One region of the Cupriavidus sp. C3SS-1 genome, then DNA from elsewhere that is predicted to be linked to it. Evidence: predicted binding sites of a transcription regulator. Region 1 holds the regulator's gene; each other region holds the start of a gene.
What was found. The regulator sigma-54, encoded in region 1, starts transcription at its own class of promoters, with help from an activator protein. The targets are predictions, from matches to a motif close to TGGCANGNAANCTGCTTT.

Region 1 (3,493 bases):
CCCGTGCCGACAGCAGCACGATGGTCGTGCGCCACCTGAAGAAGCGCTACGGGTCTCGCACGGTGGTGAAGGACGTGTCGCTCGAGGTGAAGAGCGGCGAGGTGGTGGGCCTGCTCGGCCCCAATGGCGCGGGCAAGACCACGTCGTTCTACATGATCGTGGGCCTCGTCGCGCTGGACGAGGGCGATATCGTGCTCGACGGCCAGCACATAAGCGGCCTGGCCATCCACGAGCGCGCGCGCATGGGCCTGTCCTACCTGCCGCAGGAAGCGTCGGTGTTCCGCAAGCTCAATGTGGAAGAGAACATCCGCGCGGTGCTGGAGCTGCAGCTGGTCAACGGCAAGCCGCTGCCGAAGGCCGAGATCGACAGCCGCCTCGATACGCTGCTGGACGACCTGCAGATCGCCCACCTGCGCAACAACCCCGCGCTGTCGCTGTCGGGCGGCGAGCGCCGCCGCGTGGAAATCGCCCGCGCGCTGGCGTCCTCGCCGCGCTTCATCCTGCTTGATGAACCGTTCGCCGGCGTGGATCCGATCGCCGTCGGCGAAATCCAGCGCATCGTCAGCTTCCTGAAGGCACGCAACATCGGCGTGCTGATCACCGACCACAACGTGCGCGAGACGCTTGGCATCTGCGACCACGCGTACATCATCAGCGAAGGCACCGTACTCGCATCGGGCCAGCCCGACGAAATCATCGCCAACGAGTCGGTGCGCCGCGTCTACCTGGGCGAGAACTTCCGCATGTGAAGCCGGGGGCGGCAGGTGGGCTTGGCAGAGACGATCAGGCAGCATCAGCGATAGCAATTTCCGTTCCAACATCGGTTGGATGCGCATAGAATAGGTCGCATGAAACCGTCGCTACAGCTCCGTCTCTCCCAACATCTGGCACTCACGCCGCAACTGCAGCAGTCGATCCGGCTGCTGCAACTTTCTACGCTTGAGCTGCAGCAGGAAGTCGAGCAGGCCTTGACGGAAAACCCGCTGCTGGAGCGCGAAAACGACTGGATCGACAGCCCGCTGCGCGTGGCGGCCGATGGCTCGGTCAACCTGCAGAGCGCACCCGCGCCCGCACCGGCCGAACCGCAGGGCAACAGCGACGCGAACCCCAGCAGCCCGGGCAGCGAGGATGAGAGCTATAGCGACAGCGGTAGCGAGGATTACGGCAGCGACTGGAGCCTGGACGATTTCGCGCGGCGCCCGCAGGGCGAGGACGACGAGAAGACGCCCATGCAGCTGCGCGACGCCGAACCCACCTTGCGCGAACACCTGATGGAGCAGCTCGCGCCGCTGAAGATCTCGACTCGCGACAAGGGCCTGGCGATCTTCCTGATCGAATCGCTCGACGACGATGGCTACCTGAGCGCGTCGCTCGACGAGATCTGCTCTGAGTTGCCCGAGGAACTCGAATTCGAGGTCGACGAACTGCAGGCGATCCTCACGCTGCTGCAAAGCTTCGACCCGCCCGGCGTGGGCGCGCGCAATGCGGCCGAATGCCTGAGCCTGCAGCTGCGCCGGCTGCAGCATCCGCAGCGCGAACTGGCGCTCTCGATCGTCAACCATCACCTCGAACTGCTTGCCGTACGCGATTACACGCGCCTGAAAAAAGCACTGCAGGTGGATGAAGCGGCGCTCAAGGCCGCGCATGAACTGATCCGCTCGCTCGCGCCCTACCCAGGCCACGCATACAGCCGCCCCGAAGCGGACTTCGTGGTGCCTGACGTATTCGTGCGCAAAAGCGGCGGCGGCTGGATCGCGCAGCTCAATCCGGATGTGATGCCGCGCCTGCGCATCAACGACATGTACGCGCAGATCCTGCGCGGCGCCAAGGGTGAATCCGGTGCCGCGGGGCTGCAGCAAAAGCTGCAGGAAGCGCGCTGGCTGATCAAGAATATCCAGCAAAGGTTCGACACGATCCTGCGAGTTTCGCAGGCGATTGTCGAGCGTCAGAAGAACTTCTTCACGCACGGGGAAATCGCGATGCGCCCCTTGGTTTTGCGGGAGATTGCCGATACACTGGGATTACACGAGTCAACCATATCCCGGGTGACGACCAATAAATACATGGCAACGCCGATGGGTACTTTCGAACTGAAGTACTTTTTTGGCAGCCACGTTTCCACCGAAACCGGTGGGGCGGCTTCTTCAACGGCGATCCGCGCCTTGATCAAGCAACTTATAGGAGCCGAAGACCCGAGGAGTCCTCTTTCCGACAGCCGAATTGCCGAATTGCTGGGTGAACAAGGCTTCGTTGTCGCGCGCCGTACCGTCGCCAAGTATCGCGAAGCCCTGAAGATCCCTGCTGTCAATCTCCGCAAGACTTTGTAGCCGAGTTGCACCGCCTGCCTGGTGCAGCTCTTTCAGAAGGAGAAGCGCTATGAACTTCAAGATCAGTGGACACCACCTGGACATCACGCCTCCGCTGCGTGAGTACGTGGAAACGAAGCTGGAGCGTATCGTCAGGCATTTCGATCAAGTCATTGGCGTCAGCGTGCTACTCTCAGTCGACAATCACAAGGAAAAGGACAGGCGTCAGTACGCGGAAATCAATTTGCACCTTCGGGGCAAGGACATTTTTGTGGAAGCCCATCACGAAGACCTGTATGCGGCCATCGACGCACTCGTCGACAAGCTGGACCGCCAGGTGATTCGCTACAAGGATCGCGTGCAAGGCCACGACCGTGAAGCGGTCAAGTACCAGATGGCCGAGGCTCAACTACAGCAGCAATAATCAAGCCTGCCAGTCGCAAGGCTGGGCACTGAAAACAGGACTGATAAAGCAAGCCGCGCCATGTAGCGCGGCTTTTTTGCATCTGTAGCCCTGGCCTTGCGCGTGTCCTGGACACAAGTGTTCGCAACTGGCGCAGCACGGTGTATGCTCTCCAAGACATAGCGCGTAGCGACTCCGGCGCGAGCACCGTACCCAGGTGTGGCGGCGCCAGCACGGACCAGGCCATACAGGGCGCTGCATTGCACAAGAACAGGGGAGACGCTGCTCTATAATGGCCGAACGCTTGGTAAGCCATGGCGTGGCCGCAACCCGGCCCCACTTCGTTTCCGGGCTGAGCAGTCCGATCTGCCTGCTAACTGAAATCCTCGCATCGCCCATGAATCGTTTGGCCAAACTGCTGCCACCCGGCAACATCAATCTCGACGTCAGCGTCACCAGCAAGAAGCGTGTATTCGAGCAAGCCGGGCTCCTATTCGAGAACAACCATGGCGTGGCGCGGGCGACCGTGACCGACAACCTGTTCGCGCGCGAGTCCCTGGGTTCGACCGGTCTGGGCGCGGGCGTGGCCATTCCGCACGGGCGCATCAAGGGGCTGAAGCAACCGCTGGCTGCCTTCATGCGGCTGGCCGAGCCGATCCCGTTCGAATCGCCGGATGGCAAGCCCGTCTCGCTGCTGATCTTCCTGCTGGTGCCGGAACAGGCTACGCAGCAGCATCTCGAGATTCTTTCCGAAATCGCCCAATTGCTGTCGGATCGCGACATG
Region 2 (3,493 bases), 710 kb from region 1:
TGGTTGGCATGGTGGTGTCGTTCATCCGCCGCGCCAACGATGACCACATCGACTACTACGTGCCGGCCGCCGAGGTCGAGCAGATTGAAACGCGCCAACTGCAGCGCATTGCTTCGCAGGCCTGATAACCATGTCGACAGAAGTCCTTGATCGCTTCGGGGCGGCGCAAGCCCCGGCTCATGCGCACTCGCATGACGACACGCACGACCACGCGCACCACGACACCAGCGAGAACACCATCTTTGGTTTCTGGCTGTACCTGATGAGCGACTGCATCCTGTTCGCGTGCCTGTTCGCCGCGTTCGCCGTCCTGCGCGGCGAAGTGGCGGGTGGCCCGTCGGGCAAGGAGCTGTTCGAGCTCAACTACGTGCTGACCGAGACCTTCATCCTGCTGTTCTCGTCGATCACGTACGGCTTCGCGATGATCTCGCTGCAGAACCGCTCGAAAGTGCGGGTGCTGGTCTGGCTGGCTATCACGTTCGCGCTGGGCGCCGCGTTCATGTACATGGAAATCAATGAATTCCATCACCTGATCGCCGAAGGCGCCGGCCCCAGCCGCAGCGCGTTCCTGTCGTCGTTCTTCACGCTGGTGGGCACCCACGGCCTGCACGTCGCAAGCGGCATGGTGTGGATGCTGGTCCTGATGTGGCAAGTCAGCAAGAAGGGCCTGACCCCGACCATGTCCAAGCGCCTGAACTGCCTCAGCCTGTTCTGGCACTTCCTGGACGTCGTGTGGATCGGCGTCTTCACCGTGGTCTACCTGATGGGGGCAATGTAAATGGCACAGCAACACGCAGCATCGGCCCACGCCGAGTCGCACGGCCACAGCAGCTTCAAGTCCTATGTGATCGGCTTCGTGCTGGCGGTGATCCTGACCGTCATCCCGTTCAAGATCGTGATGGACGGCACCATGGACCGCGGCACGACCCTGCTGATCATCCTCGGCATGGCCGCGGTGCAGGTCGTCGTGCACCTGAAGTACTTCCTCCATATGGATGGTTCGAAGGAGCAGCGCTGGAACGTGATGTCGTTCCTGTTCACGCTGCTGATCCTGTTCATCGTGCTGGCCGGCTCGCTCTGGATCATGCACAACATGAACGCGAACATGATGCCGTGGATGATGAAGTAATCGTCTCTGGACGATAGACAACGGGGCCTTGGGGCCCCGTTCTTGTTTGTGGCGGTGCATCGCGCACCGTGGCGCGGCATTCCTCCCGGCGCCTTCCCATTTTCGGCGCCGGCGTGCCCTCGGCCTCGCTTGCACCCGATTGCGCCGTGCACGCGCGCGGTGCGTCTCGTTCGTTCCCGTCCGGCACCAGCATGGTGCTTTCGCGCGGTATCTCCCTGGAATTGTCTCTTGCCGGTCGCCCCGGCGGCGTCTGGCCATCCGTCGATGTCCTGGCGAGCCATGGCACGGTAGTTGCGGATGCACCACCCGGGGAGCGTTGAGTCCCGTAACCAAACGACAAACTGGGAGCTGCAATGAAACGACGTGACATGCTGAAGCTGTCGGCGGTAGCCGCCGCGGCCATGATCGGCGCGAGCCCGCTGGCGATGGCGCAGTCCAAGGACCCGATCAAGATCGGCATCCTGCATTCGTTGTCCGGCACCATGGCCATCTCGGAGACGTCGCTCAAGGACGTCGCGCTGATGACCATCGACGAGATCAACAAGAGCGGTGGCGTGCTCGGCCGCAAGCTGGAGCCGGTGGTCGTGGATCCGGCGTCGAACTGGCCGCTGTTCGCCGAGAAGGCGCGCCAGCTGATCACCAAGGACAAGGTTGCGGTCACGTTCGGCTGCTGGACTTCGGTGTCGCGCAAGTCCGTGCTGCCGGTCTATGAAGAGCTGAACTCGCTGCTGTTCTACCCGGTGCAGTATGAAGGCGAGGAGATGTCCAAGAACGTCTTCTACACCGGCGCAGCACCCAACCAGCAGGCCATTCCGGCGGTCGAGTACCTGATGAGCAAGGAAGGCGGCGGCGCCAAGCGTTTCTTCCTGCTCGGCACCGACTACGTCTATCCGCGCACCACCAACAAGATCCTGCGCGCGTTCCTGAAGAGCAAGGGCGTGGCCGACAAGGATATCGAAGAGGTCTACACCCCGTTCGGCCATAGCGACTACCAGACCATCGTCGCCAACATCAAGAAGTTCTCGCAGGGCGGCAAGACCGCCGTGATCTCCACCATCAACGGCGACTCCAACGTGCCGTTCTACAAGGAACTCGGCAATGCGGGCCTGAAGGCCAAGGACGTGCCGGTGGTGGCCTTCTCCGTGGGCGAAGAAGAACTGCGCGGCATCGATACCAAGCCGCTGGTGGGTCACCTGGCCGCATGGAACTACTTCATGTCGGTCAAGAACCCCGAGAACGAAGCGTTCAAGAAGCAGTGGGCAGCCTGGGTCAAGGCGAACAACCTGCCCGGCGGCGACAAGCGGGTGACCAATGACCCGATGGAGGCCACCTATGTCGGTATCCATATGTGGGCACAGGCCGTGAAGAAGGCCGGCACGACCGATCCCGACAAGGTGCGCGCGGCCATGTATGGCCAGACCTTCAAGGCGCCGGACGGCTTCACGCTGACCATGGGCGACAACCATCACCTGTTCAAGCCGGTGATGATCGGCGAAGTGAAGGGCGACGGGCAGTTCACCGTGGTGTGGAAGACCGCCAAGCCCATCCGCGCGCAGCCGTGGAGCCCGTTCATCTCCGGCAACGAAGGCAAGCCGGACAAGGTGATGTAAGGCAGCGTGCCACACCCTGGCAGGCGTGCATCGCCGGCTCTTCGTGGCCGGCGGTGCGCGTCCCTGCCGGTCTCCTGATCCAAGAGAAAACAGGTCGCGACCACGCGCCGCCCATTCGCCAGCACCTATGTCCCAATCGTTACCGAAGATCGCCATATCATGGCTGCGCGCCATGCTGGCTGCGCTGCTGCTTGCCGCGCCGCTATGGGCGGCCGCCGCAGGCGCACTGACGCAGGCCGACCTCAAGCCATTGGCCGAGGACGATTTCGATGCCAAGACCGCGGCCCTGTCCGCGCTGGCCAAGGCCCCTCCCGAGCAGGCCGGCCCGATCCTCAAGGCGCTGCAGGACGATTCGCTTCAGTACGCCCCATCGGTGGGCATGGTGCGCCAGGAAGGCGACAAGACCGTCGATGCGATCACCGGCAAGCCGGTCACGGTCAAGGCCGGCGAGCTGGAATCGCTGACCCTGAACAACAGCCTGCGCGCCATCGTGGACAGCGCCGCGAGCGGTCTGCAGTTGCAGTCGCCCGATATCGCGGTGCGCTCGCAGGCCATCAATACGCTGTACGACCAGCCCGAAAGTGCCTCGCGCGCCGGCGTGGAAGCCGCGCGCAAGGTGGAGGCCGATCCCGGCCTGCGCGCACGGCTGGACGTGATCTGGGCCACCACCGTGCTGGCCGAGGAGACGAACGCCGGCGACAAGGCACAGCGTGATGCGCGGCTTGAGGCCATTGGCATCCTGGGCCGCGACAGC
Region 3 (3,493 bases), 1.2 Mb from region 1:
CTCAGGTTGCCGTGCGCCGGCATGGGAACCGGCCCCCACACACCCTTGCCACCTTCGCGGATCTTCTTGCCGAGCCGCTCGCCCGCCTCGCTGTCCCCCTTGTACTTGGCCGCCACCTCCGCAAAGCCGGGACCCACAAGCTTCGTTTGCATGCCATGGCAGGCGAAGCATCCGTTCTTGTCCGCCACGGGCTGCATAGCGGCCGCCGTGCCCGCCAGAACCACCCCAGGCAGCAGTAGCGAAGCCGCTACGCATACCATCCATTCCTTCTTCATACCGCTTCCCCGCTCTATCACGTTGCAAGTAAGAGGGCGTCGCCGCGGCGACGCCCTTGTCTGGCCATCAAGCGGCCCGGATTCAGCCCTTATGCAGCTTGAACACCCACACCGAACCGCCCTGCTCCAGGAAGTTCACGCGCTTGGCGACTTCCCCGCCCCACAGCGGTACGGCGCCGCCCCAGCCCGATACCACGGCCACATATTGCTCGCCGTTGTCTTCCCAGGTGACCGGCGGCGCCACCACGCCACTGCCGGTCTGGAACTTCCATAGCTCCTTGCCGGTCCTGGCGTCGGCGGCCTTCAGGAAGCCTTCCGGCGTCCCCCAGAACACCAGTCCACCGGCGGTGGTCATGACCCCGCCCCACAGCGGCGCGTTGTTCTTGACCTCCCAGACTATCTTGCCGGTCTTGGGGTTGATCGCGCGCAGCGCGCCGATGTAGTCCTCGTTCAGCGGATGGATGGTGAAGCCGGCGCCGAGGTAGGCGGCGCCCTTCTTGTAGCTGACGGGCTCGTTCCAGATATCCATGGCCCACTCGTTGGCCGGCACGTAGAACAGGCCCGTCTGCGGGCTGTATGCCATCGGCTGCTGGTTCTTGCCGCCCAGGAAGCCGGGCGCGGCGAGCACGGACTTGCCCTTCTTCGGGTCGGTGCCGCCGGCCGGGTCGCCGGGGCGGCCTTCGTCGATGTAGTTGGGCCGGCCGGTCTTCAGGTCTATGCCGGTGGCCCAGGTGATCTTCTTCACGAACGGGAACGCATTGACCAGCTTGCCGCTGGTCGCGTCGTTGACATAGAAGAAGCCGTTGCGGTCGGCCTTGCCGCCCATGCGCTTCCCGTCCAGGTCGAAGGTCACGAACTCGTTGACGCCGTCAAAGTCCCAGCCGTCGTTCGGGGTGTTCTGGTAGTGCCAGACGATCTTCCCTGTGGCCGGATCGATGGCGACGGTCGACGCCGAGTAAAGGTTGTCGCCCTTGCGGATATGGCTGTTCCACGGGCCGGGGTTGCCGGTGCCGAAATAGACCAGCCCCGTGGACGGATCATAGGTGCCGCCGAGCCAGGTGGCGGCGCCGCCGGTCTTCCAGGTCTCGCCGGGCCAGCTGGCGTTCTGGGTGCCGGTCACGCCGTTCTCGGTCTTGTTGCCGTCCTTGTCGTACTTGTAGCCCATGTGGCCTTCGACCACCGGGCGCGACCATACCAGTTGCCCCGTCTTGGCATCGCGCGCCTCGACCCGGCCGACCACGCCGAACTCGCCCCCCGAAATGCCCGTGAGCACCATGCCTTTGACGACCAGGGGCGCTGCCGTGTACGAATAACCCTCGGCATAGTCCGCCAGCTTCTCCTTCCACACCACCTTGCCGGTCTTCTGGTCGAGCGCGACCAGTTGCGCATCGAGCGTGCCGAAGATGACCAGATTGTCGTAGAGCGCCGCGCCGCGGTTGACCACGTCGCAGCACGGCATGATGCCCTCCGGCAGCCGATGCTCGTACTTCCACAGCTTGCTGCCGGTCTTCAGATCCAGCGCGTAGATGCGCGAGTACGACGCCGTGACAAACATCTTGCCGTCGTGGATCAGCGGCTGCGCTTCCTGCCCGCGTTGCTTCTCGCCACCGAACGAGAACGACCACGCCGGCACCAGGTCGCCGACATTCCTGGTGTTGATGCGGGTCAGCCCGGAATAGCGCTGGCCTTGCGGTCCCATGCCCCATGACAACACGTCGCCGGGGCTCTTCGCATCGTTCTCGATCATGGCATCGGTCACCGCCGCCTGCGCGGCCAGCGTGGCCACGGCCGCCGCCACTGCCATCACTACTCGTAACGTCCTCATTGTCTTCTCCTCGTTATTTTCCGTTTCCACCGGTGCGCCACTGCGCCGCAACCAGTGGCCCACTTGGCAATTCCCATGCCAATCGGTTTTCGGCGCCAACCTGCCGCTTTCCGCCGCATGGTGGCGTGGGGGCTGTGTCAGCACGCAACATGGCGTTGCACCTGCTCCGGAACTGAACAACCGGCATTGGCCGCGATCAGCCGAAGCCGTGCGCCACCGCATAGCGATGCATCTCGACGCGGTTGGCCAGCCCCATCTTCTTGCGGATCAGCGTCTGGTAGTTGGCCACGGTCTTGGTGCTGAGGCAGAAATGCGCGGCGACGTCCTCGATTGCGGTGCCGCGCGCGAACTGGCGAAACAGGTCGAACTCTCGCGGCGACAGTGCGAAATGCGGCGGCTGCGCACCCATGTCGGCCAAACCGGCAATGTCATCGGACAGCACTTGCTGCCCCGCCGCGATCTTGCGTACCGCGTCCACCAGTGCGTCGGGGGCGCTGCTCTTGGTCAGGTAGCCCGCCGCGCCGGCGCGCATCGCCTGCATCACGACGGCAGCGCTGTCGTGCATGCTGAACACCAGCGTGCGCAGCGACGGCACACGCACGCCCAGCCGCTGCAGTATCTCCAGGCCGCCGCGTCCCGGCATCGACAAGTCCAGGATCAGCACGTCAGCCCGTGTACGGACCAGCCAGTCGTAGGCGGCATCGCCATCGCCGAACTCCGCCACCACGCGCATGCCTGCGTCCAGTTCGAGCAGGCGCCGGTAGCCGGTGCGCACCACGGCGTGGTCGTCGGCAATCACCACATCGATCGTGTTCATGCTGGCTGGCTCCGTGCCTGCATCGGTGATGGCTCGGGCGCGGGCAGCGGAAAGCTCGCGCTCACCCGGCAACCGCGCCTATCCCCGGTGCGTTCGGCATCCCCGACCAGCAGCGTGGCGCAATGCGCCCAGGCGCGTTCCTGCATGCCCCGCAGGCCATGGCTGCGCTGCAGGGCTGCGTCGATGTTGCCGATGCCCGCGCCGTCGTCCTCCACACACCAGCAGACCTGGTCACCATTCCTTGCGATGCAGATCGACGCCCGGCTGGCGCCGGCGTGGCGCATGACATTGGTCAGCGCCTCCTGCGTCATCCGGTAGAGCGTCAAGGTCAGGTCCGGCCCCAGCACGGCGCCGCCAAGTTCGACGGCGCAATCGAGCCGCACCGACTGGCCCGGCTGTCCACGCCAGCCGCGCACCAGGTCCTGCAGCAGCCGGGCCACGCAGGCGACGTGTCCGTCGGGCTGCGCGCCATGCGGGCGCAGCCGATGCAGCAGGTGTCGCACTTCGTCCTGGATCCGGGCGCAATGGCCGGCCAGGTCGTTGGCCACGATCTGCAGCATTGGCGCGTGCGCGCTC
Region 4 (3,493 bases), on a different replicon from region 1:
GCGGTCTTCGCCCTCTTTGCAGCCGCCTTGTCCTTTGCAGCCTGCTTTTCGAAGCGAGCTGCAGCCCTTGCGGCTTCCGCCGCCTTGGCGACCTCACGCTTTGCTGCTTCGATGGCCTTCTTCGTGTCGGTGCGCAGCTTCAGCAGACGCTTCTTTGCGGCCTGCGCCTCGCGCGCGAGCACGCTGGCCTTCTTCGTCGGCACGGCAACCTTCTTTGCCGCAGGCTTGTTTGGGGCAACTGCTTTGACCCGAGTCATGTGATTGAGTCCCTTTTGGGTGATTTTTCGTTCGAAAACGCCGAGTATAACCGCGGGAATGGCAAATGTAGCAGCGGTCTCAGTCTCTTCATTGTGATTGCGGCGAATCCCGCCAGTTTATTTGGCTGATACCGAGAATGATTGAACTCGTTGTTGCGTCACGACGTTGTGATCGATACTCGGTGTAAGCTTGTGTGCCAGTCCGTCGGTCTGGCGACAGACGGCAAGTCGAAGCGCGCAATCTGCGGTAGCCAAAAGCGTCCCGATAGCCCCCACCCGCCAGACTTGTTTCGCCGTCTCTGCAGTTCGGTCGGTCCCGCCTCAGTTCTGGCCATTGTCTTGACGCTTAGTCCCCCAGATTTGGCGCGGTCTCCTTGCTGAACGAACCTGTAGCTTGGCGGCGGCGGACACTTGACCAGGATCATGCAAGGGCGCGTCCAGCGTCGTTACACTTTGCCGGTCCCATAGTCTGTGCGCCCCACTTATCTTGATGGGCAGGTCTCGAAGCCGTCTTCACCCCCTCTGCCATGAAGCCTGCAATTGTCCAACACACCCCCATAGAGAACTTGCAGGCACTGCTGATAGGCACACTGCTTGTCGCACTGGCGGTCTCCATGTTCAAGCAGGCAGGCTTGCTGTCGGGCGGTACGGCTGGTCTGGCATTCCTTGCCCATTACCTCGGCGGAATGCCGTTTAGCCTAGCGTTCTTCGTCTTCAACCTGCCCTTCTACTGGCTTGGTTGGAAATACATGGGCGCGACGTTCACTATCCGGACGTTCGTGGCCGTGCTGTTGTTCTCCGTCGAAACCGACTTGCTGCCGCGCTGTCTCAGCTTCGCCACCCTCGATCCCACGCTTGCCGCAATACTGGGAGGAGCACTATTGGGCAACGGATTCCTGATTCTGTTTCGGCACAAGGCAAGTCTCGGCGGTGTCGGTATCCTTGCGCTCGTGCTTCAGGAACGGCGCAACTGGCGTGCCGGCCATATCCAGATGGCGGTGGATGCAGCGATCGTCGCAGCGGCACTCCTGACCGTTCCATGGCCGCGCGTCGCTCTCTCCATTCTCGGTGCCGTTGTCCTCAACTTTGTATTGACAACCAACCATCGCCCGGGACGCTACGTGGTCCAATGACCATGGCTGCTGGGTTCTCTCAGTCACCTGCCTGTGGACGCGGTTGCCTGCACCACGATTGAATTGGATCCACGGCGCGCACCAAAAGCGCGCCGCATCTGCACCACGAACGTTGAGGTGGTCGTCCGGAACTGCTCCTCATCGCTGGCATGGAACATGCGACAGGATCTGGCATCAGGCTGATGAGAGCCTGCTGCCAGCGTCGCTGCACTAGCGCCGCGCTGGCAAGCGGTACAAAAGTTCGTACCCTTTCGAACCCCTGTAGAAATCGAGGACAACGGCGTCCTTTCCCGGCTGACTGTGTACGGCGTGGGAAAGACGCCGTTTGTCTTTTGTGCGCCAACGAAGAAACGGAGAGGAATACCCAATGGCCTATCTCGCCCCCACCGAGTTCGTGACCAAGATGGTCGACGCCGGAGAATCCAAGCTGTTGATGTCAGCGCGCGACACGCTGATCCGGGCCTATATGGCTGGCGCCATCCTTGCGCTCTCTGCTGCATTCGCAGTCACGGTTACTGTCAACACGGGCAATGCCCTGGTTGGTGCACTGCTGTTCCCCGTGGGCTTTTGTATGCTGTACCTGCTCGGCTTCGACCTGTTGACGGGCGTGTTCACGCTAGCACCGCTGGCTGTCCTAGACCGGCGTCCGGGTGCCACTTGGCAAGGCGTGATGAGGAACTGGGGTCTTGTCTTCTGTGGCAACTTTGCCGGCGCATTCACCGTGGCTATATTCATGGCCATCATCTTCACCTTCGGCTTTTCCGAGGGACCCAATGCGATCGGGCAGAAGATTGGTCACATCGGCGAAGGCCGCACCGTTGGCTATGCGGCGCACGGTGCCGCTGGCATGCTGACTCTCTTTATCCGGGCCGTAATGTGCAACTGGATGGTTTCCACGGGCGTAGTTGCTGCAATGATGTCGACTTCGGTCTCGGGTAAGGTGATCGGCATGTGGATGCCCATCCTCGTGTTCTTCTATATGGGGTTCGAACACTCCATCGTCAACATGTTCCTGTTCCCGTCGGGACTGATGCTCGGTGGCAACTTCACCATCATGGACTATCTGATCTGGAACGAGATTCCGACCGTCCTGGGCAACGTGGTGGGCGGCCTGACGTTCGTTGGCGCTACGCTCTACAGCACGCACTACAAGACGGCCGCGAAACGCGTGCTGGGCTGATCAATACCATTGGTCGAAGCGAATGCACGGCCGACTCTGCATCAGCGTTGGCCAGCATTCTGAGGCGGGCCGGAAGCCAGTCAACCAGGACTTTCATGGCGTGACACAGCCGGGGGGTCACCAGCGCGTCACGAAGGGTGTCGCGCTGGCGCTGGCGGACGGCATCAGTACAAGCGCGGTGAGCCAGGTCGCCAGCGCAGCGGCCGTGCGAACCTTTCTTGAAGATTACTACTGCACATCCGAAGCCTGGACAGTGCGGCGATCCGCACAGCGCGTACTGGCGGCTATCAATTCGTGGCTGCATGGGCAGACTCGGCGCAGCGATGCCCGCTTCGACAGCGACCGAGGTTACGTATGTACCTTCAGCGCTCTGATCTTCAAGGCTCGGGAGGCTCACCTGGTGCACGTTGGCGATACTCGCGTCTATCGTTTGCACCCTCATTCACTGGAGCAACTGACCAACGATCATCGGATATGCGTTTCCGCTTCGGAAGCTTACCTCGGCCGTGCCCTCGGAGCGGGTCCGTTTGTCGAGATCGACTATCGCACTTGGGACGTGGAAGCCGGGGAGATCTATCTGCTTGCCACCGACGGGGCCTACGAGCATCTGGATGCGATGGACCTTCACCGCGCGCTGTCCGCCAGTGCCGGCGATCTGCAGCGTGCCGCGCAAGCCCTGGTCGAGGCTGCGATCGAAAGAGGCAGCCAAGACAACGCGACGGTGCAAATCGCGCGCGTCGATGCCTTGCCGGAACTCGATGCGCCGAGCGCGCGCATGCAAGCCGAACGCCTCGCCCTGCCGCCGCCTCTTGTGCCGCGTATGAAGTTCGAGGGATACACGATCGTCCGGCAGCTTCATGCCAGTGCCGGCAGCCATGTGCATCTGGCAGTGGACGATGATAGCGGTCAGTTCGTCGCATTGA

Region 2: the regulator sigma-54 is predicted to act here: its motif matches at 1,410-1,427, upstream of urtA (urea ABC transporter substrate-binding protein).
Region 3: the regulator sigma-54 is predicted to act here: its motif matches at 2,164-2,181, upstream of ACIGJC_RS07430 (PQQ-dependent methanol/ethanol family dehydrogenase).
Region 4: the regulator sigma-54 is predicted to act here: its motif matches at 1,536-1,553, upstream of ACIGJC_RS31115 (formate/nitrite transporter family protein).

The regions. Positions count from the first base shown of each region.
Region 1 is NZ_CP172699.1:395,624-399,116, reverse strand. It holds gene lptB (LPS export ABC transporter ATP-binding protein) at 1-749, shown strand, start outside; gene ACIGJC_RS01895 (RNA polymerase factor sigma-54) at 849-2,327, shown strand; gene hpf (ribosome hibernation-promoting factor, HPF/YfiA family) at 2,377-2,730, shown strand; gene ACIGJC_RS01885 (PTS sugar transporter subunit IIA) at 3,107-3,493, shown strand, end outside.
Region 2 is NZ_CP172699.1:1,105,715-1,109,207, forward strand. It holds gene cyoB (cytochrome o ubiquinol oxidase subunit I) at 1-125, shown strand, start outside; gene cyoC (cytochrome o ubiquinol oxidase subunit III) at 131-778, shown strand; gene cyoD (cytochrome o ubiquinol oxidase subunit IV) at 779-1,129, shown strand; gene urtA (urea ABC transporter substrate-binding protein) at 1,483-2,739, shown strand; gene urtB (urea ABC transporter permease subunit UrtB) at 2,867-3,493, shown strand, end outside.
Region 3 is NZ_CP172699.1:1,607,675-1,611,167, forward strand. It holds gene ACIGJC_RS07425 (c-type cytochrome) at 1-275, opposite strand, end outside; gene ACIGJC_RS07430 (PQQ-dependent methanol/ethanol family dehydrogenase) at 358-2,100, opposite strand; gene ACIGJC_RS07435 (response regulator) at 2,297-2,917, opposite strand; gene ACIGJC_RS07440 (histidine kinase) at 2,914-3,493, opposite strand, start outside.
Region 4 is NZ_CP172701.1:528,751-532,243, forward strand. It holds gene ACIGJC_RS31105 (fumarate hydratase) at 1-257, opposite strand, end outside; gene ACIGJC_RS31110 (YitT family protein) at 824-1,390, shown strand; gene ACIGJC_RS31115 (formate/nitrite transporter family protein) at 1,758-2,570, shown strand; gene ACIGJC_RS31120 (bifunctional protein-serine/threonine kinase/phosphatase) at 2,593-3,493, shown strand, end outside.